3 regions of the Arthrobacter sp. B0427-1-12 genome follow, and region 2 is predicted to be linked to each of the others. Evidence: riboswitches for the same ligand, from Rfam matches in the RefSeq annotation. Region 2 holds a riboswitch; each other region holds the start of a gene.
What was found. Region 2 has a riboswitch for S-adenosylmethionine ahead of AC5RWU_RS04905 (methionine ABC transporter ATP-binding protein). Riboswitches for the same ligand answer to the same signal wherever they lie in the genome.
Positions count from the first base shown of each region.

Region 1: it holds a riboswitch for S-adenosylmethionine, as region 2 does, so the genes downstream of both, AC5RWU_RS00310 (MFS transporter) here and AC5RWU_RS04905 (methionine ABC transporter ATP-binding protein) in region 2, are expected to answer to the same signal.
Region 3: it holds a riboswitch for S-adenosylmethionine, as region 2 does, so the genes downstream of both, AC5RWU_RS09200 (flavin reductase family protein) here and AC5RWU_RS04905 (methionine ABC transporter ATP-binding protein) in region 2, are expected to answer to the same signal.

Region 1 covers NZ_JBNHIC010000001.1:53,555-63,229, forward strand. The annotation lists gene AC5RWU_RS00265 (3-hydroxyacyl-CoA dehydrogenase NAD-binding domain-containing protein) at 1-70, opposite strand, end outside; gene AC5RWU_RS00270 (TetR/AcrR family transcriptional regulator) at 175-879, opposite strand; gene AC5RWU_RS00275 (hypothetical protein) at 902-1,234, shown strand; gene AC5RWU_RS00280 (NAD(+)/NADH kinase) at 1,288-2,259, opposite strand; gene AC5RWU_RS00285 (hypothetical protein) at 2,275-2,490, opposite strand; gene AC5RWU_RS00290 (GntP family permease) at 2,718-4,157, shown strand; gene AC5RWU_RS00295 (hypothetical protein) at 4,313-4,447, shown strand; gene AC5RWU_RS00300 (FAD-binding oxidoreductase) at 4,537-5,028, opposite strand; partial or broken gene AC5RWU_RS00305 (FAD-binding oxidoreductase) at 5,424-5,933, opposite strand; SAM riboswitch class IV at 6,076-6,198, shown strand; gene AC5RWU_RS00310 (MFS transporter) at 6,236-7,585, shown strand; gene bioD (dethiobiotin synthase) at 7,743-8,507, opposite strand; gene AC5RWU_RS00320 (cytochrome P450) at 8,507-9,631, opposite strand; gene AC5RWU_RS00325 (8-amino-7-oxononanoate synthase) at 9,628-9,675, opposite strand, start outside.
Region 2 covers NZ_JBNHIC010000004.1:89,759-99,433, reverse strand. The annotation lists gene AC5RWU_RS04935 (acyl-CoA dehydrogenase family protein) at 1-965, opposite strand, end outside; gene AC5RWU_RS04930 (acyl-CoA dehydrogenase family protein) at 1,039-2,250, opposite strand; gene AC5RWU_RS04925 (MetQ/NlpA family ABC transporter substrate-binding protein) at 2,247-3,116, opposite strand; gene AC5RWU_RS04920 (LLM class flavin-dependent oxidoreductase) at 3,142-4,587, opposite strand; gene AC5RWU_RS04915 (MetQ/NlpA family ABC transporter substrate-binding protein) at 4,584-5,501, opposite strand; gene AC5RWU_RS04910 (methionine ABC transporter permease) at 5,546-6,211, opposite strand; gene AC5RWU_RS04905 (methionine ABC transporter ATP-binding protein) at 6,204-6,992, opposite strand; SAM riboswitch class I at 7,147-7,248, opposite strand; gene AC5RWU_RS04900 (CoA-binding protein) at 7,339-7,755, opposite strand; SAM riboswitch class I at 7,886-7,987, shown strand; gene acs (acetate--CoA ligase) at 8,149-9,675, shown strand, end outside.
Region 3 covers NZ_JBNHIC010000011.1:38,954-48,628, forward strand. The annotation lists gene AC5RWU_RS09185 (bifunctional proline dehydrogenase/L-glutamate gamma-semialdehyde dehydrogenase) at 1-29, shown strand, start outside; gene AC5RWU_RS09190 (amino acid permease) at 90-1,559, shown strand; gene AC5RWU_RS09195 (LLM class flavin-dependent oxidoreductase) at 1,641-2,687, shown strand; SAM riboswitch class IV at 2,722-2,845, shown strand; gene AC5RWU_RS09200 (flavin reductase family protein) at 2,901-3,407, shown strand; gene AC5RWU_RS09205 (MFS transporter) at 3,418-4,698, shown strand; gene AC5RWU_RS09210 (aromatic ring-opening dioxygenase LigA) at 4,870-5,343, shown strand; gene ppsA (phosphoenolpyruvate synthase) at 5,437-7,827, opposite strand; gene AC5RWU_RS09220 (pyruvate, water dikinase regulatory protein) at 8,002-8,841, opposite strand; gene AC5RWU_RS09225 (S-layer homology domain-containing protein) at 8,933-9,675, shown strand, end outside.

The DNA of each region.
Region 1 (9,675 bases), on a different contig from region 2:
GCGCAAAACGGAAGCCGCCATGGTCCGCGAAGCTGGTGCGGACCTCGGTCACTGATTCTGCACTCGTCACTCGTGCCCCTTTGCTCAGGCGGCGGACCTTGAGGTGCCGGCCGCGCGGTCGCTGCAGAGACAGTATGTAGTGAAACCAAGTGTCAGGTCAATGGAAACGCAGTCTCATTTGCTCGGGTGGCTCCGATCCGCAAGCTGCTGCTCCAGGCGCCGGGCCAGTTCCGCCGGCGGCAGCGACCTGGGGAACACCGCCACGACCACGTCGTCCTGCGGCGGCCGCCCGCCGTCGTCGTTCGCCGGAAGGATACCGTAAAGCCGGCGGACGTCGTCGAGTGCGTCCTGCACCTCCGCGCCGGGCACCGGCCGCTCGCCGCGCATGAGCTCGCGCAGCATGAAGTTGTGCGTGCTGATGAGCGTGGCCGCGAAGCGGACCGCATCCAGCGGTGCAAGGCCGGGCAGCGCATCGCGAAGGTACTGGCCGAAGAGCCGCTCGTAGCGGAAGACGGTGACGAGCTCGCGGTCGCGCAGCGCCGGGACCGCGTTGACCACCCGGTACCGTTGCCGGGCGGTTTCGCCCTGCTGCGCGAAGTGATCGAACACCATGAGCGCCGCCCGGCAGACCGCTTCCCAAGGGTCATCGTGTCCTTCGGTCAGGAAGGCTTCCGCACGCTCCAGCAGTGTCTCGTGGTCCGCGAAGATGACATCTTCCTTGGAGTGGAACTGGCGGAAGAACCTGCTGCGGGAAATGCCTGCGGCTTCGGCAATCGCGTCCACGCTGGTGGCCTCATAGCCCTGGCTGACGAACAGCTCGAGTGCGGTTGCGGCCACGTCGGAACGGAACCGGGCCTGGGTCTCGGGGGAGTTTGTCACCGTTCCACGGTACGCTGTTGGGGTGAACCGCCGCCTTGTTGTCCTTGCCGGAATCCCGCTGATCGCCCTCCTGGCCGGCTGCGCCCAGGTTGAAGAGGCCGCCACCAACGCGGCCAGCAGCGCGGCCTCGGAGATCGCCACAATCGCCGTCGACGAAGCCAAGCGCCAGGTCTGCGCGCTGGTGGAGGACGGAATGGTCAGCGCCCAGGAGCAGCAGCTGTTGTCCGGGCTGGTGGATGCCGCCGAAGCGGCCGGTCTGCCCTCCGAGTTCTCGGTTCCGCTGCGGCAGATCGCCGACGCCGGCGACCAGGTTCCGGCCGCGTCGGTCGACGCCCTGGCTGAGGCCTGCGCCTAAGCCACTGAAGGCAACAGGCGGCACGGCGGCCGGGTGCCGCCGTCGTTCCTGTTTCAGCTCCGCAGATGGTCCGTCCGGGCCTTAAGGCGTTCCTCGATGTCCTCGGGCAGCAGTTCCCGCATCTGGGACCGGGTCAGGGGCAAGTCCATCAGGCTCAGCTTGATGAGCCCGCTGGCCACATGGCGCCGCGGGTTCAGCCGCACCACGGAGCCGGCGCCTGTCCGCAGTGAAATCTCCAGCGCCGCGCCCGTCCCCAGCTGGGCGACCATGTTGCCGTCGATCTCCAGCGCCGCCTGCAGGGTGGGTGCCGTCACGCTCAGCGCCAGGCAGTGGGCAGGGTCCAGGACCAGCGCGCGGCTAATGCCCGCCATCGGGGCCACGGGCGTGATCACGGTGGCCGTGACGCCGGGCGAGACGATGGGCCCGCCGGCGGAGTAGGTGTAGGCGGTTGATCCGGCCGGGGTGGAGGCGATGATTCCGTCCGCCTTGAAGTAGCCAAAGACCTCCCCGCCCAAGGTGGCCTCGGCAGCGACCACTCCGTGGCCCGGCATGCGGGTGATCACCGCGTCGTTGAAGGCCAGATAGTGCTTGGTTTCACGGCCTTCGGCCGCCGCCACGGCGATGTCCAGGGCATGGTGGGGCTCAATTGCGAAGTCCCCGCCCAGGAGCATGTCCAGTGCCGCCGCCAGGTCCGGCGGTTCGATTTCCACCAGGAAGCCGACATGGCCGTAGTTGACGCCCAGCACGGGCACCGGCCGGTCGGCCACCAGCCGCATGGCGCCGAGCATGGTCCCGTCTCCGCCCAGGCTGATGACCGCTGAGACGGCGTCGGGGAAGTCCGCCTCATCGATCCGCTGCCAGTCCGCCGGCAGCCGTGCTCCGTCGCGGGGCAGCCCCGCTACGTCCATGCCGTGCGCCCGGGACCATTGGTTGATGCGCTCCAGGGCCTCGTCCACGGGCCTGGCCGGGTGCAGGACGACGCCGATCCGGCGTCCCTTGAGCGTCGTCGCGGAATCGTTTGCCATGGCCGGTCCTGGCGCTCAGGCGCCGGTGGTCGTGGATGTGGCGGCCACGCCGAAGATGAAGCCGACGATGGGTACCAGGAAGGTGAAGCCCAGCAGGATGGACACGAGTCCGAGCACCATGGAGGTAATGCTGGCGCCCTTGGTCTGGGCTGGCTGCACGTACACCGGCTGGTACATGGCGGCTGGCTGCGGTTGGTGCGGCGGATCCGGGTACTGGTACTGGCTGGACATGGCTCCCCTTGGGTTCCGGGCGGCGGCAGGCGTGGTCACTTCCACCCTAGCGCGCGGCCAGCGGGCGGACAGAGGTTATCCCAGTCCGGCGCCTGCGTCGTAATGCGTCCACCAATTTGCATTGTGGTCTGCATCTCATAATATGGGCAGGCGTTGTGCCTCCCGTCACAACCCACGACACGTCCACAAGCCTTCGGTGCAGGAGGCCACAATCGAGCGGAATCCTCATGTCTGATATCGCCATCCTGATCAACACGGCGGTGGCAGTGCTTGCCACTGTTGTGCTGATTGTCCGGTTCAAGGTGAACCCGGTCATCTCGCTGGTCATCGGCTCCGTCTACCTGGGCCTGTCGGCTGGACTCGGGGTCACGAAGACGGTCGAAACGATCACCGGCGGCTTCGGCGAGATCATGATGGAGGTTGGGCTGCTCATCGCCTTCGGCGTGCTGATGGGTTCGATCCTCAACGAGACCGGTGCCATCCGCCGCCTGGTCGAGCAGTTGCTGCGCGTCTTCGGCGCCAAGGCGATGCCATACAGCATGGGCGTGGCGATGGGCACGGTGCTGCAGTCCATTTTCGTGGACGTGATGATTGTGATCTCAGCGCCGCTGGCCCGCAAGCTGGCGCCGAAGATCGGCAGGTTCGGCACGGCCAGGCTGGCCACGGCGATGGCGATCTCACTCGAGTGCGGCATCGTGTTCATGGTTCCCGGCGTCGGTGCCCTGGCCCTGGCCGGCGTGCTCGGGGTGTCCTTGGGGAAGATGCTGCTGTTCGGTCTGATTATCGTGGTGCCCACGGTGGTGATCGCGATCGCGATCATGACGTTCCTTTTCCGCCGCGGATTCTGGAAGCCTGAATCGGACGAGAACGACGACTTCGCCGACGAACTGGAGCAGGACGCCGGCGGTGACTCGCGGGCAGGACGTCCGGCACCGGCAGGGGGTGCCGCGCCGACCGCTGACGACGCCGACGCCCTCCGCCCCGCGACAGGCGCCGTGGCGCTGGCCGAGCGGGAGCAGCAGGAAGCGCCGCTGCTGCTGCTCTTCGCCCCGCTGTTCACTTCGCTGCTGCTGATCGCCGCCGGGGCGGTGCTGGAGATCGCACAGATCGAAATCGCCTGGCTCCAGCTGCTCGGCTCTCCTGTGGTGGCACTGCTGATCGGCCTGATCGGCACGGCCGTAGTGGCCCACTACACCATCGGCCAGAAGCGGGTGGAGGAAGCCATCTCCACCGGTTTCAAGGAGAGCGGCCAGATCCTGTTGCTGACCGGCGTCGGTGGATCGCTCGCCGCGACCGTGGCCGCCGCCGGGCTGGGCGACATCCTGGGCGGTTTCTTCTCCGCCAGCACCGTTGCCCCGCTGCTGGTGGTCTGGGGAATCGCGGCCCTGCTGCACATCGCCGTCGGCTCCGTGACGCTCTCGGCGATCACCGCGGCCGGCCTGCTGGCTCCGGTCGCCGACGCGATCGGTCTGGATCCGGTGCTGATCGCGCTGGCCGCCGGCGCTGGCTCTCTCTTCATGGTCCATGTCACCTCCAACACCTTCTGGCTGCTGCAGTCGCTGCTGGGCCAGACTGTGCGGGGTGCCCTGAAGACGGTGAGCGTCGGCGTCTCCGTGGCCTCGGTCGTCGCAATCCTGCTGATCCTGCCGCTGAGCCTGGTGCTCTGACAGGGCCACCGTTGGGACCGGCCAGCCCCGGGAACTGAGGAAGAACAGGATGCGGTCGGGAACCCGTTGCATCTGTGCAGAACCGGCGTATTGTTCAATTCGGGACGGCGCGGACGGCACACGCAGCCCCCTGGAATCCGCCGTTGGAGAGCACCATGCCTGACAAGACCCCGCACCGGGACGAACACAAGAAACCGACCAAATCCATCAAGCAGCGCCGCGCGGAGAAGCGGGCCAAGGGCGCCACGGATGCGTCCGCGGATCCGGTCGCCCGCATGAAGAAGCGCTGAGGGCAGCCGGCACCGGCTGAACCGCACAGAAGCCCGACGGCGGCACTCCGGCGAGTGCCGCCGTCGGACTTTGACGGGAAACCGCTGCTTTAGATCGCCTTGCCTGGGTTGAGGATGTTCAGCGGGTCCAGGGCCGCCTTGATGCGGTGCTGCAGTTCGCGGGAGAGGTCGCCGACCTCGGCGGTGACCCAGTCCTGCTTGAGCAGGCCGACGCCGTGCTCACCGGTCAGCGTCCCGCCCAGGGACCGGGCGAGTTCGAACATGCGTCCCAGCGCCTCCTTCGGGGCGCCGGTGGTGATCGACTCCCCGGGTTCGACGACGATCATCGGGTGCAGGTTGCCGTCGGCGGCGTGGGCAATCGTGTAGATCCTGACCCCGGTGTCCCGGGAAATCTCCTGGATGCCGGTGACGATCTCGGCCAGCCGGTTCCGCGGCACGCCGACGTCGCCGATGGAGGTGCGCCCCAGTTGTTGGAGCGACGGGATCGCATCCCGGCGTGCCTGCACCAGCGCTTCCGCCTGGACCGGGTCCTGGGGGACGAAGACGGATTCGGCGAACGGTTCGATGGCCTTGAGCACCACGTCGCGCTCGATTTCGGCACCGAAACGTCCGTCTGGGCCAGCAGGAAGGCACCGCCGCGCTGCCGGTGGTCCGTGCCCGTGGCCAGATCGATGGCCCCTAGGGTGGGTCCGTCGACCAGTTCCAGTAACGCCGGGGTGGCCCGCGCGGCGACGACGGCGGAGGCCGCCGCGGCTGCGCTTTCAACATCGCGGAAGTAGGCGGCGACGGTCGCAGTGGCCACCGGCATCGGCCGCAGCCGTAGGGTCGCCTCGACGACGACGCCGAGGGTGCCTTCGGAGCCGATGAACAGGGCGTTCATGTCGTAGCCGGTCACGGCCTTAATGGTTTCGGTGCCGGTAACCAGCACGCGGCCGTCGGCCAGGACAACTTTCAGGGCCAGGACGGACTCGCGGGTCACGCCATACTTGGCGCAGCGCATGCCGCCGGCATTGGTGGCGATATTGCCGCCGATGGAGCAGTAGAGCGTGCTGGCCGGATCCGGGGCATAGAAGAGTCCGAATTCGGCGGCGGCCGCGTTCAGTTCGGCGTTCAGGACGCCGGGTTCGACGACGGCGAGCTGCTCCACCGGGTCGATGCGCAGGATCCGGTTCATCCGGCTGACGTCCAGCACGATCTCCCCGGCCTGCGCCGAGGCGCCGGCGGCCAGGCCGGTGCCGGCCCCGCGGGGCACCACCGGCAGCCGGTGGGCGCTGGCCGCGCGGAGGGTATCCACCACATCCTGGAGGGACTCGGCCAGCACGACGCCGTCGGGCAGCGTCGGGGGCACATAGCCGGAGCGGTCGGTGCGGACGAGTTCAAGGTCGGCGGGATCCCGGGTAAAGCGGGGCAGCGCGGCGAAAGCGTCGGGGAGATCGGGAACCAGATTGATCGACATTGATGCGTCCTCGCTTGGATGTGCCGGCATGGAGTCCACATTCCTACGACCTGCTGCAGGGCACAAGCCCCTAGCACGGTCCGGTTTCCGAATCGAAAGTGTTGCGAAGCATTACCGTCAGGGACGGCGGATTTTGCAGTGTGACGGACCTGCCCTGCAGAATCGGTACCAGAATCAAGAGTTCCAGCCACAAGGCCCTGGCCGGCTGGACGGCAACCCTCGCCGCTGTAGTGGGGTGCCCCAGGTGACGATTCGACGCGGACCCGGCGCAGGATCGGGCGCGTAAGTATGGCGCATCGTTCCGCGGGCGCCGCGAGCCTTGAAGGTCCACCATGACTGCAACACTGCCCGCTGTCGGGGAGCGCCCTGAGAGCATCGGTACCCACATCGCCCGCAAGAAGCGGGTGCTGTCCTCCGCGTTCGTCGGCACCACTATCGAGTGGTACGACTTCTACCTCTACGGCACAGCCGCCGCGCTGATCTTCAACCAGCAGTTCTTCCCGTCCTCCACGCCGATCGGTGGCATCCTGGCCTCCTTCGCCACCTTCGCGGTGGGCTTCTTCGCCCGCCCCGTTGGCGGCATCGTGGCCGGCCAGCTGGGCGACCGGATCGGCCGCAAGTCGCTGCTGGTGATCTCGCTGCTGACCATGGGCATCGCCTCCACGGCGATCGGCCTGCTGCCGACCTTCGCGCAGGCGGGCTGGTTCGCCGTCGTCGGCCTGGTGCTGCTGCGCCTGCTGCAGGGCCTGTCCGCCGGCGCCGAGTGGGGCGGTTCCGCCCTGCTGTCCGTCGAGCACGCGCCGAGCCACCTGCGCGGTTTCTTCGGCAGCTTCACCCAGATCGGCTCCGCCGCGGGCATGCTGCTGGCCACGGGTGCCTTCGCGGTGACCCAGTCGGTGCTGGGCGCCGAGCAGTTCGCCGCCTTCGGCTGGCGCATCCCGTTCCTGCTCTCCGCCGTGCTGGTGGTGGTGGGCCTGGTGATCCGCCTGGGCGTGGATGACGCACCGGAGTTCAAGGAACTCAAGGAGGAGAAGCAGGTGGAGGCCTGGCCGGTCAAGCGAGTGCTGCGCGAACACCCGCGGGCCATCCTGATCACCATCGGCCTGCGCCTGGCCCAGCCGGCACTGTTCTTCCTCCTCACCGTCTACATCCTCAGCTACCTGAAAGAACGCCGCGACGACAGCGCCGCCGGCCTGACCGCCATCCTGATCGTTTCCGCGCTGGGCATCATCTCCGGCCCGTTCTGGGGCTGGCTCTCGGACAAGGTGGGCCGGCGCCGGATCGCCGTGAGCAGCGCCGTCGGCATAGCCGCATTCATCTGGCCGTTCTTCTGGTTCCTGGATAATGGGCCGCTGGTGCTGCTGCCGCTGGTGATGATCGTGGGCATGAACCTGCTGCACGATTCCATCTACGGACCGCAGGCGGCCTGGTTCGCGGAGCAGTTCCCCGTGCACCTGCGCTACAGCGGCGTCTCCTTCGGCTACCAGGTGGGCACCGTGCTCTCCGGCGGCCTGACCCCGTTCATCGCCGCGTCCCTGCTGGAGCTGGGCGGCAACGAGCCGTGGCTGATCTGCGGCTACCTGGTGCTGCTGGCCGGCCTGACCACCTGGGCGGCGCTGGCCGCGAAGGACCCGGCCGTCCAGGAGCGGGCGGCGCTGGCAGAGCGGCGCGTCGCCGCCTGACGCCCTCAGGCTCGACGCCGGCACTCGGGTTCCCCCGGCAGACGGAACCTAAGTGCCGGCGTCGTCATTTAATGCACCTTCCCCTCCCGCTGACTTTGCGCGAAACGCACGAATGGGCGCTTAAATGAACGTGTGCTGCGGAGTGAACGGGGGCAGGTCAGCGGGAGGGGGCGAGCCCACTGAGCCATTGCGGGGCGAGGCTTTGGAAGACGCGGGGCTCCAGAGCGGGCGCGCCGGCGGGGATGGCACCGGCCAGCGGCACGTGCAGGCCGCGCAGGTACTCGGCATTGCTGGCTTCCACCTCGTCCGGTTCCTCGGGCCACGCGCCGATCACCACGCCCGCCACCGCCAGCCCGCGCCGGTCCAGCGCCTCCAGTGTGAGCAGGCAGTGGTTGAGGGTTCCCAGGCCGCTGCGGGCGACGACGATGACGCCTACGGTCAGGGCGGATGGCGGGTCGGAGCGGGTGCCGGCCCCGCCGCTGAGGTCCGCCGCGAGGTCCGCCAGCGTATGCCTGGCCGAGTCCAGTTCGACCAGCAAGCCGCCGGCGCCCTCCACCAGCACGTGGTTGTGGGTTGCGGCGAGCTGCCGGATCCGGTCCACATGAACCTCCAGGCCGGGCAGCCGGGCGTCCTCGCGGAGGGCGGCGGCCACCGGGGCCATCGGTGCCCGCAGCCGGGCGCCGTCGGAAACCGCCGCCAGGCCGGCCAGGCGCCGCACTTCGTCCGAGTCGCCAGGCTCGCCGTCCTCGACTCCGGTTTGGGCCGGCTTGTAGGCGGCCACCGTCCGGCTGCCCCATGCCGGCGAGGTGAGGGCGGCGGCCAGCGCTGCCGTCGTCATGGTCTTGCCCACCCCGGTGTCGGTGCCGGTGACCACCACGATCCGGGGAAGCCCGGGTGCTCGTGCGGCCGGGGAAGCGGGCATCAGGACCGCCCCGCCATGGCCGGCCGGGACCCGGCGGTTCCCGTTGCGGTTCCGGTTCCGGTGCCGGTGCCGGTGACGGTCACGGCCAGCGGTGCCTGGAAGGACAGCAGCCGCAGCCATTCCGGTTCGGGGCCGGTCAGGACCAGGTCCGGCAGGGCGCGGGCGGTTTCCTCCAGCACCAGCACCGTCTCGAGCTCCGCCAGGCGGGCGCCGAGGCAGCGGTGCAGCCCGTGGCCGAAGGCCAGCGAATACGCAGTGGGGCCGGCGCCGGCCGGATGGTGGCCGCTGAGTTCGAGCAGGATCTCCGCGCCGGCAGGCAGCGCGTGTCCGTCCAGCACGGTGTCCCGGGCGGCCGCGCGACGCCAGGTGAACACGGAGGATTCCGTTGCCAGCACCTTCTGTACCACCGGTCCGGCTTCCGCGTCGCCGGCCGCCAGCCGCCGCCACAGCTCCGGGTCCTCCAGCGAGCGGTACAGCGTGGTGGCGATCAGCTGGGCGGTGGTTTCCTGCCCGGCGATCACCAGGAAGTATCCGAGCGAGCAGATCCGGGCGGCATCCACCCCCGCCCGGTGCAGTACCCCGAACAGCGAATCCGTGTCCCGGCTGGCCTCAACTGCGGCGCGCAGCCAGCCGTAGAACTCGGCGGCGGCGGCGGCCAGTTCGGCCTGGCGCTGTTCGTCCGGCCAGCCCCAGAACAGCTCCAGGGAGTCGCGGCTCCACCGTTTCAGCTTGTCCAGGTCCGGGCAGTTGAGGCCGATCAGTTCCTGCATGATGACCGGCGGGATGTGCTTGGCCACCAGATCGGCCAGGTCTACTGGTGCGTGCGCCAGTCCGGCGGCGGCCGCGTCCGCCCGCTGGCGCGCCAGTTCGCGGATCCGCGGTCCCAGCGCGGCGACTTTGGCGGGGGTGAAGAAGCCGGCTACCAGCTTCCGCACGCTGCGGTGGTCCTCGCCGGTGGCGGAGGCCAGCACGGGCGGCAGGGCGAAGCGCGCGCGGCTGAGGATCCGCAGCGCCGCCGGGCCCAGCGGCACGACGGCGGTCAGGGCGTTCGTGGGCACAAAGTCGTCCGTCCGGCGCAGGACCTCGCGGACCTGGTCCGGATCCTTGACTACGTGAAAATTCATGCCCGTACCGCCTGTTCTGCCTGGGTCGTTTGTTCCGCCGGGAT
Region 2 (9,675 bases):
GACGGATCCCGTGCCGCCTCCAGCTCGCGGGCGGCGGCCAGCACGATGGCTTCCGCGGCAAAGGCCTTGCCGGAGATCTGGCCCACCAGTTGCTGGATCAGGGGGTCATGCCGCACCGCAGGCGCCTGCGAGTTTCCGACGGCGTTGGTAAACGTCCGGTTGCGGCACTTGACCTGCTCCCGCACGTCATTGAGGACCGCCTTGCCGATGCCTGCCTCGACGGCGAGCAGCACCAGCTGGAAGAAGGCCGCCTCGTGCGTCCGGGCGTTGAGGTCCCGGTCGAAGAAATCGTCCCAGTGGACCCTGGCATTGTTGAAGACCGTGGTGCCGGTGCCGGTCAGGGTCTGGCCGAATCCGTCCCAGTCGTCCGACATTTCCACCCCGGGATCAGCGGTGCTGACGACGGCGAAGGACCGGCTGGTGGCACCGTCCGCCTGCACCGTTACGGCGATCCATTCGGCAAAAATGCTGCCGGTGCTGTAGAATTTCTCGCCATTGAGCAGCCAGGTTCCGCCGGCGTTCCCGCCATACGCGGGGGTCGCCGTCGTACCTACTGCGCCCAAGGCGGTGCCACCGATCTCGGTGGAGGCGTTCCCCACCGTTTCACCGGCAACGAAGCGGGCGAACCAGCGCTGGCGGGAGGCTTCATCCTGCAGGCCCAGGAATTCGCAGAAGCCGAAATGGGAGCGGTAGAGGTGGGCCACATTGGAGTCCGCCTCCGCCAGTTCGATCAGGAGTTGGAAGAGCTGCGGGAAGGTGGCCCCGAAGCCGCCGTACTCCCGCGGCACCCGCAGCGCGCCGAATTTGGCTTCGTTCAGCCACTTGACCGGTTCAAACGGCAGCGTGCGGCTGGCTTCGCGCTCCAGGGCGCCTCCGGCGATGCGGGCAAACACCGGACGGAAGGTCGCCGCAAGTGAGCTGTAATCCACTGCGGCCGGAGCCGAAGCGTGCGCTGGAGTTCCCATTCGTGCTCCTAAAGTATTGTCCTTGAACCAAGCGCGGCCCGTTCCGCCCCCCATCCGGAACGGACCGCACAGCCTAAGTGGCCCGCTGGCCAGCGGCCACAGTGCCGATGGCGCTCAGCCCCACCGGCTTGGTGCCGTTCACTTCGTAGTCGCCGACAATCCGTGCCTTGAAAACGGTGGGGTTATGCGTGGCGACGGTGCGGGCATTGCGCCAGTAGCGGTCCAGCTTCTTGCTCTGCGACGTGGCGGAGGCGCCGAGGGTGTCGAACAGCTGCCCGGCGATCTCGCCGACCAGCACCGGCACCACCACCTGCGCCTTCTGCACCGCGAGCTCGCTGCGGGTATGGCGTTCCTCGGCGCCGAGCTCCCGCTGCGGGTCCAGCACGGTGTCCAGCTCCCGGGCGGCGGCCAGCACCAGCTGCTCCGCGGCGTAGGACTTCGCGGAAATCTGTCCCACCAGCGCCAGGATCAGCGGGTCCTCGCGCATCAGTCCGCCGGAGCCGGTGTTGAAGCTGCGGGTGCGGCTGCGGACCAGTGTGCTGACCTCGGCCAGCACCGCCCGGCCGATGCCGGCCTGCACGGCCAGCAGGACCAGCTGGAAGACCGCCGGTTCGGAGGTGTCGGCTGCGGGCCGCGGGAACACCTCCTCGGCCAGGGCATCCGTGAAGACGGTGCTGCCGGTGCCGGTCAGCTGCTGGCCGAAACCATCCCAGTCGTCCTTGATATCGACGCCGGGCTGCCGGGCGGAGACGATCGCGTGGAACCGCCCTTCCTCGCCGGGGATCTGGGCCGTGACCTGGATCCAGTCCGCGAAAATGCTTCCCGTGGAGTAGAACTTTTCCCCGTTGACCGCCCAGGTCCCGCCGGCGCGGGTGACCGTGGTGTTGGTGTGCCCCAGCAGATTGCCGGAGCGTTCGGTGGCGGCGTTGCCGACGATCTGACCTTCGGCGATCCGCGTGTACCAGCGGCGGCGTGTGTCCTCATCCTGCCGGCTAATCGTTTCCACGAAGCCGATATGGGACCGGTACAGGTGCGCCACATTGGAGTCCGCCTGGGCCAGTTCGACCAGCAGCCGGAAGAGCGTGAGGTAGCTGGCGCCCAGACCGCCATACTCCGCCGGCACGCGCAGCGCGCCGAACCGGGCCGCATTGAGCCACCTGACCTGCTCATAGGGCAGGATCCGGTGGGTTTCCCGCTCCAGCGCGCCTTCCGCGATCCGGGCGAAGATAGGCCGGAAGCGGGCGGCCCGTTCCTCGAAGGCAGTGTCCTCGAAACCCACGCTCATCCCTCCGTCCACTTCGGCAGGTCTTGGGCCGGGCTGGCGTCCCACGGCGTGGGCAGGATGCCGCCCTGGTAGTTCTCGAACCATTCCTTGACTTCCGGCGATTGGTAGGCCTCCTGCAGCACCTTCGCCTTTTCCGTGTCCACAAAGTCCGGACGTGCCGCGACGACGATCCGGAACGGCAGCTGATCAGTTTCGGCTTCGAACGCCAGCGCATCGTCCTTGGAGTGCCCGATGTCGGCCGCCATCCGCGCGACGAGGAAGCCGGCGTCCACGTCCGGCAGCGTCTTGGTCAGCGACTGCTGGTCAACCTCAACGAACCTCAGGTTCCGCGGATTGGCCGTGATGTTTTCCTGCGAAGTCGAGACCACCGGCGCCACCGACAGCTCCAGCAGGCCGGCGTCGCGCAGCAGGAACAGGGCCCGGCCGTTGTTGGCCGGATCCACAGGGATGCCGACGGTCGCTCCGTCGGGCAGTTCAGCCAGGGACGCGTACTTCTCCGACCAGATGCCGCCCGGCGCCGAGTAGACGTAGAACAGGCCGACGTTGTCCAGTCCCTTGTCCTGGTTGAACTGGTGCAGGTAGGCATTGTGCTGGAAGAAGTTGACGTCGTATTCTCCGTTGGCCACGGCAAGGTTCGGCTGCACGATGTCCGTTACGTAGGTCGCGTCGAGGGTCCAGCCCTTCGCCTCGAGCAGCTTCTGCGCGATCTTGGTCGGCTCCTGGTAGGGAGCGGATTCGGTGACGATCATCCTGATCGTCTTGTCGCTGCTTCCGGAGGCTGAGGTCAGCCCGCACCCGGTCAGCGCTGCCACGGACAATGTGCCGGCGCCGGCGAGCGCGTACTTGAGGAAATTCCTGCGTTCCATGATGGTTCCTGTTCCTATCGGTAAGTCAGCGGTAGACGGGAGTCTTGTTTTCCGCGGCCGCGGAGTATTCGGCGAAGGCGCCGCGGTACTTCGCCGCCGGATGCCGGTCGTTCAGGTACGCCCCGCTGTCCTCCGGGCCGGCGCCGAACAGCTTCTCGCGCAGCGTGCCCGGTGTGTATTCGGTCTGCGCCAGGCCGCGGCGCTGCAGCTCCGGCAGCACGCCCTCGATGAAGTCGGTGTAGGAGCCCGGCAGGGTCTGGTTGATGATGTTGACGCCATCGATGCCGGCATCCTGCCATTCCTCCAGCCGGTCGGCGATCTGCTCGGGTGTGCCCACGATCTGGTTGGCGCGGGACCGGTAGAGCGCCAGGTCCCGCAGCGTCGGGTTGCCGTTGGGCGAGCTGGCAATGACGGCCTCCAGATGTCCCTGGGAGCCTTCGGTGGTGATGCTGCCCAGCGGGGTGTCCAGCGGCAGGCCGCCCAGGTCCACCCCGAAGCCGCCGCCGATATGGGCGACCAGCGCATCGTAGTCCAGGGTGGCTTCCAGGTCCGCGGCCTTCCGGGCGGCCTCGGCCTCCGTCCCGCCTACTGCGAAGTGGAGTCCCTGCAGGAACTTCACGTCATCGGCCCTGCGGCCGGCGGCCACCGCCTTGCCACGGACCGCGGCGGTGTACTTCGCCGCAGCCTCCGGGCTGGAGGCCAAGGTGAACGTCGCTTCGGCGTTGTGGGCGCAGAATTCCTGCCCTCGGCCGGAGCTTCCCGCCTGGAACAGCAGCGGCGTGCGCTGCGGTGTCGGCGAGACCAGATGCGGACCATCGATGGAGTACCGCTGCCCGCGGTGGTAGATCTTGTGCACCATGTCCGGGTCCGCGTGCAGGCTGTTGTCCTTATCCTGCAGCAGGGCGCCCTCGTCCCAGGATCCTTCCCAGAGCTTGTAAACGGCATCCACGTACTCGTCCGCCCAGGCGTAGCGGTCGTCGTGCTTGGTCAGACCGTTGCCGTTGAAGTTCCGGTGCGCGTTCTCCAGCACGCTGGTAACGATGTTCCACGCGGCACGGCCGTTGCTGAGGTGGTCCAGGGTGGAAATCTGCCGCGCGAACTGGAACGGATGGGACTGGATCACCGATGAGGTCGCGGCCAGGCCGATCTGCTCGGTGGCGCCGGCCAGCGCGCCCAGCAGGACCAGCGGATCGTTGGACGGAACCTGCAGGCCGCGCCTGAGCAGCGAGGCCCACCCGCCTTCGTGGTCGCCGTAGAGGCCTACGACGTCGGCAAAAAAGATGGCGTCGAACTTCGCCGCTTCCAACTGGCGGGCCAGGTCCGTCCACAGCGCCAGTTCGTTGAACCGGTGCTGCTGCGCCTCCGGCCGGCGCCACTGGCCGCCCATGATGTGGCTGGTCGTGTTCATGACGAACGCGCTCAGCAGCAGCCGGGGCCGCCGGCCTTCAAAACGGGTGCTGGGGATGCTCATGCGTCGGCCCATTTCTGCAGGTCCGCCTGCGGGTCTTCGTCCCAGGGCAGCTCGAAGAAGCCGTCCTGGTAGGTCTTGAAGAACTCGGCCACCTCGGGGCTCTGGATCGCTTCCTCGAGCGCCTTCGCCTTTTCCGTGCCGGCGAATTCGGGGGTGGCAGCGAAGATGGAACGGTACGGGATCTCGTCCTCCACTGCGTCCTCGGCGACCAGGTTCGCCTGAGTGTGGACGCCGGCGTCGATCGCGGTGGACTGGAACATGAAGCCGGCGTCCACGTCCTCCAGCGTCTGGCTCAGGGACAGCTGGTCCACCTCCACGAACTGCAGGTTCCGCGGGTTGTCGATGATGTCCGCCTTGGTGGCGGTGACCACGGTGGGACCCTCGCGCAGGGTCAGCAGGCCGTGGGTCTGGAGCATGAAGAAGGCCCTGCCGTTGTTGGCCGGATCCACCGGAATGGACACCTTGCCGCCCTGCGGGAGGTCCGCCAGGCTGGTGTGCTTGTAGGAGTAGAGCGCCGCCGGCGAATTGCGGATGTAGAAGAGCGGAACCAGGTTCAGGCCCTTGTCCTTGTTGAACTGGGTCAGGTACGCGCTGTGCTGGAAGGCGTTGGCGTCGTACTCCCCCTGCGCCACGGAGAGGTTAGGCTGGATGATGTCGTTTACGAACTTGGCTTCCAGCGTCCAGCCCTTCTCCGCCAGCAGCTTCTGCGCAATGGTGATGGGTTCCTGGTAGGACTTCACGCTGGAGGCGATGATCCGGATGGTCTTGTCTCCCGCATCGCCTGAAACGGCGCCGGCGTTGCTCAGGCCGCAGCCGACGGTGCCCAGGACGGGCACGGCCGCGGCGGCGCCAAGGAGGCCGCGGAGCAGGGAGCGTCGGGAAACATTCGGGGTGGATGGGCTGATTTTGGGCATAGTGGTCCCCTTGAAAGTGGTGCGGGTGAAAATTTCGAAGGCGGCTAGAGCCGTTTGTCCAGCCTGCGGGCGATGAACGATCCGCCGATCTGCACGATCTGGACCAGCACAATCATCAGCACGATCGCCGCGATCATCAGCCCGGTTTCGTAACGGTAGTAGCCGTAGCGGATGGCGAAGTCACCGATGCCGCCGCCGCCGACCAGGCCAGCCATCGCCGAGTAGGAGATGAAGCTGACCGTCATGATGGTGATGGAACCGACCAGTGCGGGCTTGGCTTCCACCAGCAGCACGTCCCGGACGATCTGAAGGCGGCTGGCACCCATGGAGCGGGCCGCTTCCACGACGCCGGTCCCCAGCTGGGAGAGGTTCTGCTCCACGAACCGGGCAAAGTACGGGATCGCGTTGATGGTCAGCGGGACGATCACTGCGGCGGTACCGATGGTCGTCCCCACGATCAGCCTGGTCAGCGGGATGATCGCAATCAGCAGGATCAGGAACGGGAAGGACCGGATCAGGTTCACCAGGCCGTCGATGACCCGGTGCAGCTTCGGCTTGTGCTTCAGGCCGTTGGGGCCGATGGAGTACAGCAGCACCCCCAGCGGCGTGCCCAGCAGGACGGCCAGCGGGATGGCCACCAGCAGCATGGTGAGGGTCTCGCCCATGGCGGCGACAATTTCCGGCCAGACCTCGATGATGCGCTCAAGCACTGGCCAGCTCCCCCGGCCGGTGGATGCGCTCGAGCTCGATGTCGTCGGAAATCAGGTAGCGGCCAATCGAGGTGCCGGGCGAGAAACCCGGCCGGTCCAGTTCGGCCAGGTCGAACTGCTCGACCACCCGTCCGTCCTCCATCACGGCCACGTTGTCGGCGATGGCCTTGATGACGTTCATTTCGTGCGTGACCACCACGATGGTGATGCCGAACTTCGCGTTGACGTCGCTGAGGTACTGCAGCACGGAGGCTGTGGTTCTGGGGTCGACGGCGGAGGTCGGCTCGTCGCAGAGCAGCACCTTGGGCTCGGTGGCCAGGGCGCGGGCGATCGCGACGCGCTGCTTCTGGCCGCCGGAGAGCTTGGCGGGGTAGGTCTTCGCCTTGTCAGCCAGGTCAACAATCGCCAGCGCCTCGGCCGCGCGGCGCCGCCGCTCGGCCGGTCCCACACCCGCGAACTTCAGGGACAGCTCGACGTTCTGCTGGGCGGTGAGGTTGTTGAGCAGATTGAAGTGCTGGAAGATCATGCCGATGTCGTGGCGCTTGGTGCGCAGTTCGGGGTCGGACAGCTCCACCAGGTCCACGCCGTCCACCAGCACCCGCCCGGAGGTGGGCCGCTCGAGCAGGTTGATGTTGCGCAGCAGGGTCGACTTGCCGGCTCCGGAGAAGCCGATGATCCCCTGGATGCTGCCCCGCGGGATGTGCAGCGAGATGTTGTCGACGGCGGTGAATTCGCCGGCATCCGCCCGGAAGACAGTCGAGACGTTCTGGATGTCTATCACTGGGCACCGCCGTTGCCGGGCGCTGCCGCTGTTGTTGGTATCACGTCGATCTCCTTGGGTCTAAGCCCGAGAAGAGGCGCGCCGCCGTCGCCAAAGGAACCCCTGGCCGGCGCGGATACGGGCGCGGTCAGGGAGACCAACGAAAGCAGTTGCTTCTCCATCGGTCCTGGCAGTAGCACCCTGCTCCCTTGGCAAAAACGGGAGGGGGTTGCTGCGGCGTCGTCGATCCAGGTCTCTCGGCCGCTCGGGATGGTTACGCACCCATTCAAAAGCCGGACCCGTCAAAAAGCGAATAAGTTACGTCACATCCCGTAACGGGGCTTCAGGGCCGCAGGTCAGCGGCCAATCACAGCCCGAACCGCGGCGCCTCGATGGCCGGGCAGGTGTCCATCACTACCTCAAGGCCGGCGTCCTTGGCGCGCTGGGCGGCCGCTTCATCGATGACGCCCAGCTGCAGCCAGACCGCTTTCGCGCCCACGGCGATGGCTTCGTCCACCAGCGGCCCCACCTTCTGTGAGTTGACGAAGAAGTCGACGACGTCGATCCCGCCGGGGACGTCCGCGAGCTTTTTGTAGCCTCTTTGCCCGTGGACGTCGTCGCCCTTAAGGCTCACCGGAACGATCTGCATGCCCAGCCCGTCCATCAGGTATTTGGAGACTCCCAGCGCAACGCGGCGCGGATTGTTGGAAAGTCCGACGATGGCCCAGCGGCCGGGGGCCGTCAGCAGTCTGCGGATGACCTCAGGATCATTTTCGTGTGCCACGTTCTGCCTCCAGCAGCCTGGTCCGGTACGCAATCAACAGGGCCAGACTACGCCTTGCGGAAAGGGTGCGGAGAGGTCGGTTTGTTACGCCGATTTGCTCCGGGGCCGCCGTGTCCCGTTTCATTGGAGGTGACCATCCCGAGCGGCCGAGAGACCTGGATCGACGACGCCGCAGCAACCCTCTGATGCTTCACAGCCATCAGCAAGGTGCTACTGCCAGGACCGATGGAGTGTGCTTTATGCCTGAATTTGCCGCATCCCGCGCCGCCGCGGCCTTCCCTGCCCTGCCGTCCCGCAGGCGGCCGCCGTCGATGCGAATGTGCAGCTGCAGTTCCGCGCGCGCGTGACGCGCCCCCGCATCTTCCGCACCACCACAAAGGACCAGCACACCCTATGACTGCCATCGCCGCGCAGAGCACTTCCGCCGCTGACGTCGCCACCGAAACCGAACGGATCGCCTTCTGGGAGGAGGCGGCCCGCAGGCTGCAGTGGGAAACGCCGTGGCATACGCCCCACACCTGGGAGCCGGCCCGGCCCACCGGGGGGATTAATGACGACGGCGAACCCCACCTTAGTGTGCCGAAGATCGAGTGGTTCTCCGGGGGCACGCTGAACGTCGCCGTCAACTGCGTCGACCGGCATGTCGCCGCGGGCCGCGGAGACAAAGTGGCGCTGCACTTCGAAGGCGAGCCCGGCGACCGCCGCTCCATCACCTACGCCGAACTCCAGAAGGAAGTCTCCCAGGCCGCCAACGCACTGCTGGCGCTGGGCATCACCAAGGGCGACCGTGTGGTCATCTACCTGCCGGTGATTCCCGAAACCGTCATCATCACCCTGGCCGTGGCCCGGATCGGCGCCATCCACTCGCTGGTCTTCGGCGGTTTTTCCGCCGAAGCACTGAAGTTCCGGGTCGAAGACACCCGCGCCAAGCTGCTGGTCACCACGGACGGCCAGTTCCGCCGCGGCCAGGCCGTCCCGGTCAAAGCCAACGCGGACGAAGCCGTCTCCGGCGACAACGCAATCGAGCATGTGCTGGTGGTCAACCGCACCGGTCACACCGACGTTGCATGGGTCGAGGGCCGGGACATCTGGTGGCACGAGGTCGTCGACACCGCCTCCGAGGTCCACGAACCGGAGGCGTTCGACGCCGAAACGCCGCTGTTCATCATGTACACCTCCGGCACCACCGGCAAGCCCAAGGGCCTGGTCCACACCTCCGGCGGCTACCTGACGCAGGCCTCCTGGAGCTACGAGTACCTCTTCAGCAATCCGGATCCGGCGCAGCGGGAGAAGGACGTCCACTGGTGCACCGCGGACCTGGCCTGGGTCACGGCGCACACGTACGAGATCTACGGACCGCTGTCCAACGGCGTCACCCAGGTGATCTACGAAGGCACCCCGAACACTCCCCATCCAGGCCGGCACTTCGAAATCATCGAACGTTACGGCGTCACCAGCTACTACACCGCGCCGACGCTGGTGCGGTCCCTGATGGGCTGGTTCCCCGACGGCGTACCGGCGGATTACGACCTCTCCTCCATCCGCCTGCTGGGCACCGTCGGGGAGGCCACCAACCCGGAGGCATGGCGCTGGTTCCGCGGGAACATCGGCCGCAACGAAGTGCCGATGATCGATACCTGGTGGCAGTCGGAGACCGGCGCGACGATCCTCTCCCCCCGCCAGACGGACACGGTGTTCAAGCCCGGCTGCGCGACGCGTGCGCTTCCGGGTGTGGGCACCAAGATCGTGGACGACGACGGCGCACCGGTTGCGCCGGGCGTCCAGGGTTACATCGTGGTGGACCAGACCGGTCCTGCGATGGCCCGCACCGTGTGGGGCAACCCCCAGCGCTACCTCGATTCCTACTGGCGCAAGTACGCGGAACAGGGCTGGTTCCTGGCTGGCGACGGCGCGAAGTAC
Region 3 (9,675 bases), on a different contig from region 2:
CGAACCACCTGTCCGACCATTTGATCTAGCGGTACGGTCCGCCGAGGGCGAGACTGGATTGCAGCAACCGCACCACCAGGAGTTCTCCGATGAGCAGCAGAGACCTTTCCCAGTCCATTATGCGGCGGAAGCCGATCGAGGAGATCCAGGACGAAGCCGCTAAGAGCGCGCTCTTCAAGAGCCTCGGCCTCTGGCAGTTGACTGCCATCGGCGTCGGCGGCATCATCGGTATCGGCATCTTCACCCTCGCCGGACTGGTGGCCAACGGCGGCGCGGAGGGCGCGCCGGTGGGGCCCGCCGTCGTCATTTCCTTCCTGGTCGCAGGCTTGGCCAGCGCCGCGGCCGCCCTCTCCTATGCGGAATTCGCTGGCATGATTCCCCGTGCCGGCTCTGCCTACACCTACGGCTACGTGGCCCTCGGTGAAGTGATCGGCTGGTTCATCGGCTGGGACCTGCTGCTTGAATACATCGCGATCGTGGCTGTTGTGGCCATAGGCATCTCCGGATACTTCACCGAGTTCATGGCGGGCATCGGCATTGAGGTTCCTGTTTGGATGCAGGGCACACCGGACACGGTGGAGGGCGGCGTGATCAACCTGCCCGCGATCGTGGTCTGCCTGTTCATCACCTGGATCCTGAGCCGGGGTACCAAGACGTTCGGCCGCTTCGAACTGGTGGCCGTTGGCGTGAAGATCCTGCTGATCCTGTTCATCATTGGGCTTGGGTTCTTCTACGTGAATGCGGAGAACTACACGCCGTTCATGCCCAGCGGCTTCAGCGCCGTCTTTGCCGGGGCGGCGACGGTGTTCTTCGCGGTCTTTGGCTATGACGCCATGAGCACCGCGGCTGAGGAAGCCACGGACGGCAAGAAGCACATGCCCAAGGCCATCCTGCTGTCCCTGGCCATCGCCATGACGTTGTATGTCCTGGCCACCCTGGTGCTCACCGGGATGCAGAACTACACGGACATCAGCCCTACGGCGGGATTCGCCTCCGCGTTCCAGAACGTTGGGCTGCCCGTGATCGCCACGATCATCTCCGCCTTCGCAGTGCTCTCCATCCTGACAGTGATGCTGACCTTCCTGCTGGGCGTCACCCGGGTCTGGTTCGCAATGAGCCGGGACGGTCTGCTGCCCATCTGGTTCTCCGCCACCGACAAGCACGGCACACCGCAGCGGGTCACCTGGATCGCCGGCATTGCCGCAGCTTTCCTGGCCGGTGTGTTTCCCATCCGTGCGGTCGCGGACCTGACCAACATCGGGATCCTGGCGGCGTTCGTTGTGGTGTGCGTGGCCGTCATCGTCCTGCGCCGCACCCGCCCGGAGGTGCCCCGGACCTTCCGCCTGCCGCTCATGCCGGTGGCGCCCGCATTCGGCGTGCTGGCCTCCGGCTTCCTGATGCTGCAGCTCGACTGGCAAACCTGGGCGCGGTTCGGTATCTGGCTGGTCATCGGCCTTGTCCTGTACTGGTTCTACGGCCGCAGGCACTCGCTGATGAACCCGCACAGTCCGCGGCACGGCCACCACGGGCTGCTGCACCACCGGCGGCCGCTGGACTGAGCGAGCGCCGAGAGAACCCACGGTAAACTTGACACTTCAAGTAAACTGGAAGCCGAAACCATCCACCAGCCAGGGAGCACCATGGAATTCGGCATCTTCACCTTCGGCGAGCTGACCCGCAACGCAGGCACCGGCGTCGGACTGTCCCCGCACCAGCGGCTCACCGAGCTGATCGAGCTGGCCAAGATTGCGGATCAGTCAGGTATTTCCTTTCTCGGTCTCGGCGAGCACCACCGCCACGACTTCGCCCTTTCCGCCCCGGAAATCGTGCTGGCCGCGATCGCCCGCGAGACCACGAAGCTGCGGCTGGCTACGGCCGTCACTGTACTGTCCACCCAGGACCCGGTGCGCCTGTTCGAGCAGTTCGCCACCCTGGACCTGATCTCGGACGGGCGGGCGGAGATCTTCGCCGGCCGCGGTGCGTTCATCGAGTCCTACCCGCTGTTTGGCTATGACCTGGCGGACTACGACGAGCTGTTCGAGGAAAAGCTGAAGATGCTGGTGGCGCTGCGGGAAAACCGCAACCTCACCTGGACCGGCCGCCACACGCAGTCGCTGCAGAACGCGGAGATCGCCCCACGACCACTGCAGGAGCAGCTGCCCGTCTGGGTGGGCGTCGGCGGCACGCCGGCCAGCTTTGAGCGCGCGGGCCGGCTGGGCCTGCCGCTGTATGTGGCGCTGCTGTCCGGGCCCCAGCACTTTGTGCGGCTGGTCGACTACTACCGGCAGACAGCCGCCGCCAACGGGCACGACGCCGGCCGCCTCGCCGTGGGTGCCGGCGGCCACTTCTACGTCGGCGGCACCTCGCAGCAGGCCCGGGACACCTTCTATCCCTACTACAAGGCGTACTTCGAGCAGAACATGCCCCGGCCCGCGGGCCACTTCCCGCGGCAGACCTTCGACCTGTGGACCGAGCCGGGCGGGGGACTGCTGGTGGGCAGCCCGCAGGAAGTGATCGAGAAGATCATGGTGATCCATGAGGCCCTGGGCATCGACCGCTACATGGCCCAGGTCGGCCTGGGTGGGCTGCCGTTCGCGGAAACCGCGCGTTCGGTGGAGCTGCTGGCGACCGAGGTGATGCCCGTGGTGCAGAAGGAGCTGGGGTTACGAAGTGTGTCCAATGTTTGACCTGGAACTAAGGCGATCCTAGTCTGGATGCCAGAATCATGAGCTCCAACGCATAAGCCCTGGCTGGTTGGACGGCAACCCTCTCGCTGTAGTGGGGTGCTCCAGGTGATGATTCGGCCCGCGCGGGGCGAAGGAACCTGCGCAGGCAAGTACGGCGCTCTTCGTGCCCCAGGCCCGGAGCCGCCATCAAGTGCGCGAAGCCAGGAGTCTTCCATGTCTTTGACCAACGACCTGCAGCCCGCCGCCCTGCGTCAGGCCTTCGGCCGCTTCCCGTCCGGCATTGCCGCGCTGTGCGCGCAGATTGACGGGGCGCCGAACGGTATTGTGGCGTCCTCCTTCACCGTGGGCGTTTCGATGGAACCGCCGCTGGTCATGTTCGCCGTTCAGAACACCTCACGGACGTGGCCGGTGCTGCGAGGCGCTGACCGCATCGGGGTCTCCATCCTCGGAACAGAGCACGACGGCGTCTGCCGCCAGATCGCGTCCCGGACCGGTGATCGTTTCGCCGGCCTCGAACTGCACACGTCCGACGGCGGTGCGGTCTTCCTGGAGCAGGCCGCCCTGTGGCTGGACTGTTCGGTGGAGAATGAGGTCCCGGCGGGCGACCACCAGGTGGTGCTGCTGCGCGTGCACGGCTTCTCCACGCATGACGGTGCCCACGAGCCGCTGGTCTTCCACGGTTCGGAGTTCCGCCGGCTGGAGCAGCCGGCATTCGTATAGTGTTCGTTGCATGACCCCAGGCCCCCGCGATCCCGAATTGTTGGTCGACGCCGAGGTTGACGAGGTTCCGGCACCGGAACCCACCCAGATCAGGAGTCGGCGGGGACTCATTTATCTGGGCATCTGCCTGGTGCTGATCGGACTCAACCTGAGGACCCTGTTCTCCAGCTTCTCCGCGGTGCTGGCCGAGGTCACGGCCGCCACCGGACTGCCGGCCTTGGCGGTTACCGTCCTGACCACGGTCCCGGTGACCTTCCTGGGTGTCTTCGCCCCGCTGGCACCGGGGCTGGCCCGGCGCTTCGGCGCCGAGCGGGTCCTGCTCGGCGCAATGATCGTGCTGACGGCCGGACTGGCCGCACGCGGGCTGGAAGTTCCCGGCGCCGGCCATCTGCCCGCACTGATGCTCGGCACCGGCGCCTGCGGCGCGGCCATCGCCGTCGGCAATGTGCTGCTGCCCGGCGTCGTCAAGCGGGATTTCCAGCACCGGCTGGGACTGATGGGCGGACTCTACACCACCGCCATGTGTGCCTCCGCCGCCCTCGGTGCGGGCTTCACCTACCCGGTCTATGCCGCCACCGGCTCGTGGGAGTTATCGCTGGCCTTCTGGGCACTCCCGGCTGCCGCCGTCGTGCTGCTGTTTGCGCCCATCGCCCTGAGGCGGCATCACGGCCGGCACACCGTCGCGGTCTCCGGACCGAATGTCTGGCGCTCGGCGACCGCCTGGCAGGTGACCGTCTTCATGGTGCTGCAGGCGATGATGTCCTTCAGCGTCTTCACCTGGCTAGCGCCGATCCTGCGGGACCGCGGGATCGACGGCGGCACAGCCGGGGCCATTGTGGCCGTTTCGATCGTGCTGCAGATGACCGGATCGCTGTTCGCGCCGGCACTGGCAGCCCGACTGCGGGACCAGCGCGCGCTCAACGTGGCCGTGGCGCTGATGACCGGCGGCGGTTTCGCATTGAGCATCTTCGGCCCGCTGGAGCTGATCTGGGTGTGGACCGGGCTGCTGGGACTGGGGCAGGGAAGCCTGACCGCGGTGGCACTGACCATGATCATGCTCCGCACCCGGGACAGCCACACGGCTGCGCATCTGTCCGGCATGATGCAGGGCGTGGGCTACGGTGTCGGATCCTCCGGGACTCTGCTGGTGGGTCAGCTGTATGCCGGAACCGGAGGGTTCACCGCCGCCGGCATCATGTTCCTGGCGGTGGGTGCGCTGGCTGCAGTGTTCGGCTACCGGGCGGGCCGGAACCGCTTCGTCGGCGAACACCAACGTTCACTCCGCGATTGACGCACCACAAATGCGTTTTTCGTGCGGGGGCTGCCGACCCAGCGGGGCAAGAAGAGCCGCTCCGAAGGGGTCCTAACCTAGAGCGGTTCCTATACTTGAAGTAGGCCGCATGCCGGCACCGCTGACTCTGCGGCCGGATAACTATCCGTCCCCCACAAGCGAGTGATCCTCATGGCACACGAAACCACAAGCGGAGTGCATTTAACCCCCGAACAACGCAGCCACAAGGCGACAACGATCCGTCTGATCGGACTCATCAGCATCATTGTCGGTGCGCTCATGATCATCGGCGGCGGCATTACCTGGGGCATCGTCAGCTCCCAGTTGGCCGACGAAAGAATCCCCATCTCCGCAGATGCCCCGATGTTCGCCGGCGAGCAGGTCAATGGCCCGATCGACGCCTTCATCCAGGCCGGCGTGATCAACAAACATTCCCTCGAAGCCACCGGCGGCAGGACCTATGGCGAAATGGAACAGGATGACCCCGAGCGCCAGACCGTCATGACGGCATCATTCCTGCGGGCGTCGCTGTTCACCTCCGTGGTGGCGTTTGGCCTGGCGCTCTTTGCCTTCGGCGCCGGGCTGATGCTGGTACTGACCGGCCTGGCACTGCGCGCGGCCGGGCAGGTCCTGCGCAGTACGTAAACGAGTACATAAACCGTTCCGCAGAGCGGGTGTGAGGGGTGGCCCAGCGCGGACGCCCCGGATACTTCCGGGGCGCCCGCGCGCCGCGTCAGGCTAGACGGCGGAGGCTTCCTTGGAACCGGCCAGCCGCACCCAGGTATCCACCACGGTGTCCGGGTTCAGCGACACGGATTCGATGCCCTCGTCGACCAGCCATTCGGCAAAGTCCGGGTGGTCGCTGGGTCCCTGGCCACAGATGCCCACGTACTTGCCGTGCGCCTTGCAGGCCTGGATGGCCATGCTGAGCAGGCGCTTGACGGCGTCGTTGCGCTCGTCGAAGCTGCCAGCGACGATCGCCGAATCGCGGTCCAGGCCCAGGGTCAGCTGGGTCATGTCGTTGGAGCCGATGGAGAAGCCGTCGAAGTACTCGAGGAACTGGTCCGCGAGCAGGGCGTTGGCCGGCAGTTCGCACATCATGATGATTTCCAGCCCGTTTTCGCCGCGCCGCAGCCCGTTCTCGTCCAGCAGATCGATCACGCCGGCGGCCTCGTCGACGGTGCGCACGAACGGGATCATGAGCTTGACGTTGGTCAGGCCCATTTCGTTGCGCACGTATGATAGCGCCTCGCACTCCAGGTCGAAGCAGTCCCGAAAGGACGGCTCAAGGTAGCGGGAAGCACCGCGGAAGCCGAGCATCGGATTTTCCTCGTCCGGCTCGTAGGCCGGGCCGCCGATGAGATTGGCGTACTCATTGGACTTGAAGTCGGACATGCGCACGATCACCGGCTCCGGCGCGAACGCCGCCGCAATGGTGGCCACGCCCTCGGCCAGGCGCTTGACGTAGTACTCGCGCGGTCCGGCGTAGGCGGCGATCCGCTCCCGGATTTCCGCGGCCACAGGGGCGGGCTGATCGTCCAGGTTGAGCAGCGCCTTGGGGTGGATGCCGATCTGGCGGTTGATGATGAACTCCAGCCGCGCCAAGCCGACGCCGTGGTTCGGCAGCGCGGCGAAGGTGAAGGCCTGCTCCGGAGTGCCGACATTCATCATCACCTTGACCGGCGCTTCGGGAAGCTGCCCGAGCTCGGTTTCCTCGACGCGGAAGTCCAGCAGCCCCTCGTACACGAAACCGGCCTCACCTTCGGCGCAGGACACGGTGACTTCGGTGCCGTCGGCCAGAAGGTGGCTGGCATCCCCGGTGCCGACGACGGCGGGAATCCCCAGTTCGCGGGCGATGATTGCCGCGTGGCAGGTGCGGCCGCCGCGGTTGGTCACGATGGCGCTGGCGCGCTTCATGATCGGTTCCCAGTCCGGGTCCGTCATGTCCGCGACCAGGACGTCGCCCGTCTGGAAAGCGGCCATCTGGTCGATGGACTTGAGGATGCGCACCTTGCCGGCGCCGATGCGCTGGCCGATCGCGCGGCCCTCGACCAGCACGCGGCCGGTCTCGTTCAGGCGGAAGCGGCTGAGCTGGCCGACGGCCTTGCGGGACTGCACCGTTTCGGGACGGGCCTGCAGAATGTACAGGCCGCCGTCGATCCCGTCCTTGCCCCACTCGATGTCCATCGGGCGGCCGTAGTGCGCCTCGATGGCCAGGGCATGGCGGGCCAGCTGCTCGACATCGGCGTCGGTGAGGCTGAAGCGCTGCCGCAGTGCCGGTTCCACGGGCACGAAGTCGACCGTGCGGCCGACCTCCTCGCTGGCGGTATAGGTCATCTGCAGGGCCTTCTCGCCGAGGCCGCGCTTGAGGATGGCGGGACGGCCGGCCCGCAGGGCCGGCTTGTAGACGTAGAACTCGTCCGGATTGACCGCGCCCTGGACCACGGCCTCGCCGAGCCCGTAGGAGGAGGTGACGAAGACGGCGTCCTGGAAACCGGATTCGGTATCCATGGTGAAGATGACGCCGGAAGCTCCGATGTCGGAACGCACCATCCGCTGCACCCCGGCCGAGAGTGCCACCTCGGCGTGCTCGAAGCGGTGGTGCACGCGGTAGGCGATGGCGCGGTCGTTGTACAGGGAGGCGAAGACGTCCTTGATGGCCAGCAGGATGTTCTCGATCCCGCGGACATTGAGGAAGGTTTCCTGCTGGCCGGCGAAGGAGGCGTCCGGCAGGTCCTCGGCGGTGGCGCTGGAGCGCACGGCCCAGGACAGGTCCTCGGAACCGCCGTGCTTCTTCACCAACTGCTCGTAGGCGGAGCGGAGCTGGGCCTCGAATTCCGGCAGGAACGGGGTCTCGCGGATCATGGTCCGGATCTCGCTGCCGGCGGCCGCCAGGGCGGTCACGTCGTCGGTATTGAGGCTGTGCAGGCGGTCGGCGATCCGCTGGTCCAGCCCGGAGTCGCTGAGGAAACGGCGGTAGGCATCGGCCGTGGTGGCGAATCCATCGGGAACCTTCACCCCTGCGGTGGTGAGGTTCTGGACCATCTCGCCGAGGGAGGCGTTCTTGCCGCCTACCCGGTCAAGGTCCTTCAGGCCGAGTTCGGAAAACCACAGGATGTCTGTCGTCATGGGTCACTGCTCCTTCGCAGGTGTCAGGCACGGGCCGGGGTACAGCCCGATTGTAGGAATCGCCGTACCGGGCGGCGGAATTCTTGTCCATAGTGACAGGCCGACGCCCCGGATTCCATGTGAAGTGCAACACAGCGTAGTGTGCAGGACTTCCCTGCCCCCGGGCGAAGCGTGCTAATGCCGCAGCTTCATCCGCTGCAGGATCACAGCGGACATCTCCTCCACGGACATATTCGACGAGTTCAGGTGCGGAATCCCGTGCGAAACGTAGAGCCTTTCGGCGCTGCGCAGTTCGAAACCGCACTGGCGCAGGGAGGCATAGGGGGAGCCTGGACGGCGTTCGGTCCTGATCTGGCTCAGCCGCAGCGGGTTGGAGGTGAGGCCGAAGCACTTCTTCACAAACGGTCTTAAAGGCTCCGGCAGGTCCTCCTGCTCGAAGTCCTCCTCCACCAGCGGGAAGTTCGCAGCGAAGATCCCGTGCTGCAGCGCCAGATACATCGTGGTCGGCGTCTTGCCGCACCGCGAGGGTGCCACCAGGATGAGCTCGGCCTTCTCCAGCGCGCGCAGGCTCTGGCCGTCGTCGTGTTCCATGGCGTATTCGACGGCGGTCATCCGCGACTGGTAGCGCGCTGCATTGCCCAGCCCGTGCGCCCGGCCGGGTTCGCCGCTGGCCGGTACGGCCAGCGCCTCTTCCAGTTGGCCCACATGCGCCCCGAAGAGATCCACCAAGGTCCCCCGGGACTTGGCGAGAATCCGCCGGATGTCGCCGTTGACCGCCGTCGAAAAGACGATCGGGGCCAGGCCCTGCTCGGCGAGGCCGTTGATGGTGGCGACAACTTCCTGGGCCTGGGCGGCTGAGGTGATGAACGGCACCGTGGTGCGGTCGAATTGTCCGGCGGGGAACTGGGTCAGCAGGGTATTGCCGAGGGTCTCCGCCGTGATGCCGGTGCTGTCGGAGAGGAAGAACACCGGGCGCGCAGTGCCGCCGTTGGGTGCCGGAACGTCATTGGCCATGAACGAATTGTGCCTGCCGCGGTTCCGGTTAAGAAATTCACAGGGTGGAAATCCAATGATCTAGATGGGGCATTTCCAAATAGGGGGGAATATGAAACGGAAAGTGGATCCTGGATCCAGTCCGCACCGATCAGCTCGCACTCCGGCCGTCATCGGGGCCGTCGCGGCATTGGCAACGGGGGCAACGGCCTTGGCTGGCCTCGGCCTCGTGGCGCCTGCGGTGGCCGTCCAGCCGCATGCCGTCACCACCACCGGCCTGAATCTGGCCGCCGGCGCTATCCAGGATCCGGACGGCCGGGTCTGGATAGCGGACGCCGCGGCCGGATTCTGCCGGCTCATGGAACCGGGCGCCGGTACGTCCGGCCAGATTGAAGAGCCGCAGGAGACGCAGGACGGCACCGGGGCAACGTGCCTGGGCGGGCCGCTCGCCGGGGCGGGCGAAGGACCGGCCGAGCCCGGTGCGCCGGCCCTGCTTGATCCGACGCCGGAGGCCGCGGGCAGCGGCGACGAGGTCGCGCTCATCCCGGATGCCGCGACCGGCAGCAGCGCCGTGGTCCGGGCGGTCTGGAATCCGGAAACCAGGCTCTTCGTCCAGCAGGACACCATCGCGACCAGCGGCGAGGGCACGCGCCCAGCGGCCGTCAGTGTCGGCGCCGACGGCCATGCCTACGTATCATTCCGCAATTCCAGCACGGTCCAGCGGATCGTGGATCCGCTGTCCGCGGCGCCGGCGGCCGACGTCGTCGCCAATCTTGCCGCCAGTGCGCCCGTTGCCGCGGCCGCCGAGGATTACGACGGCGATGGCCGGGTTACCGTGTACGTCAGCGAAGCCAC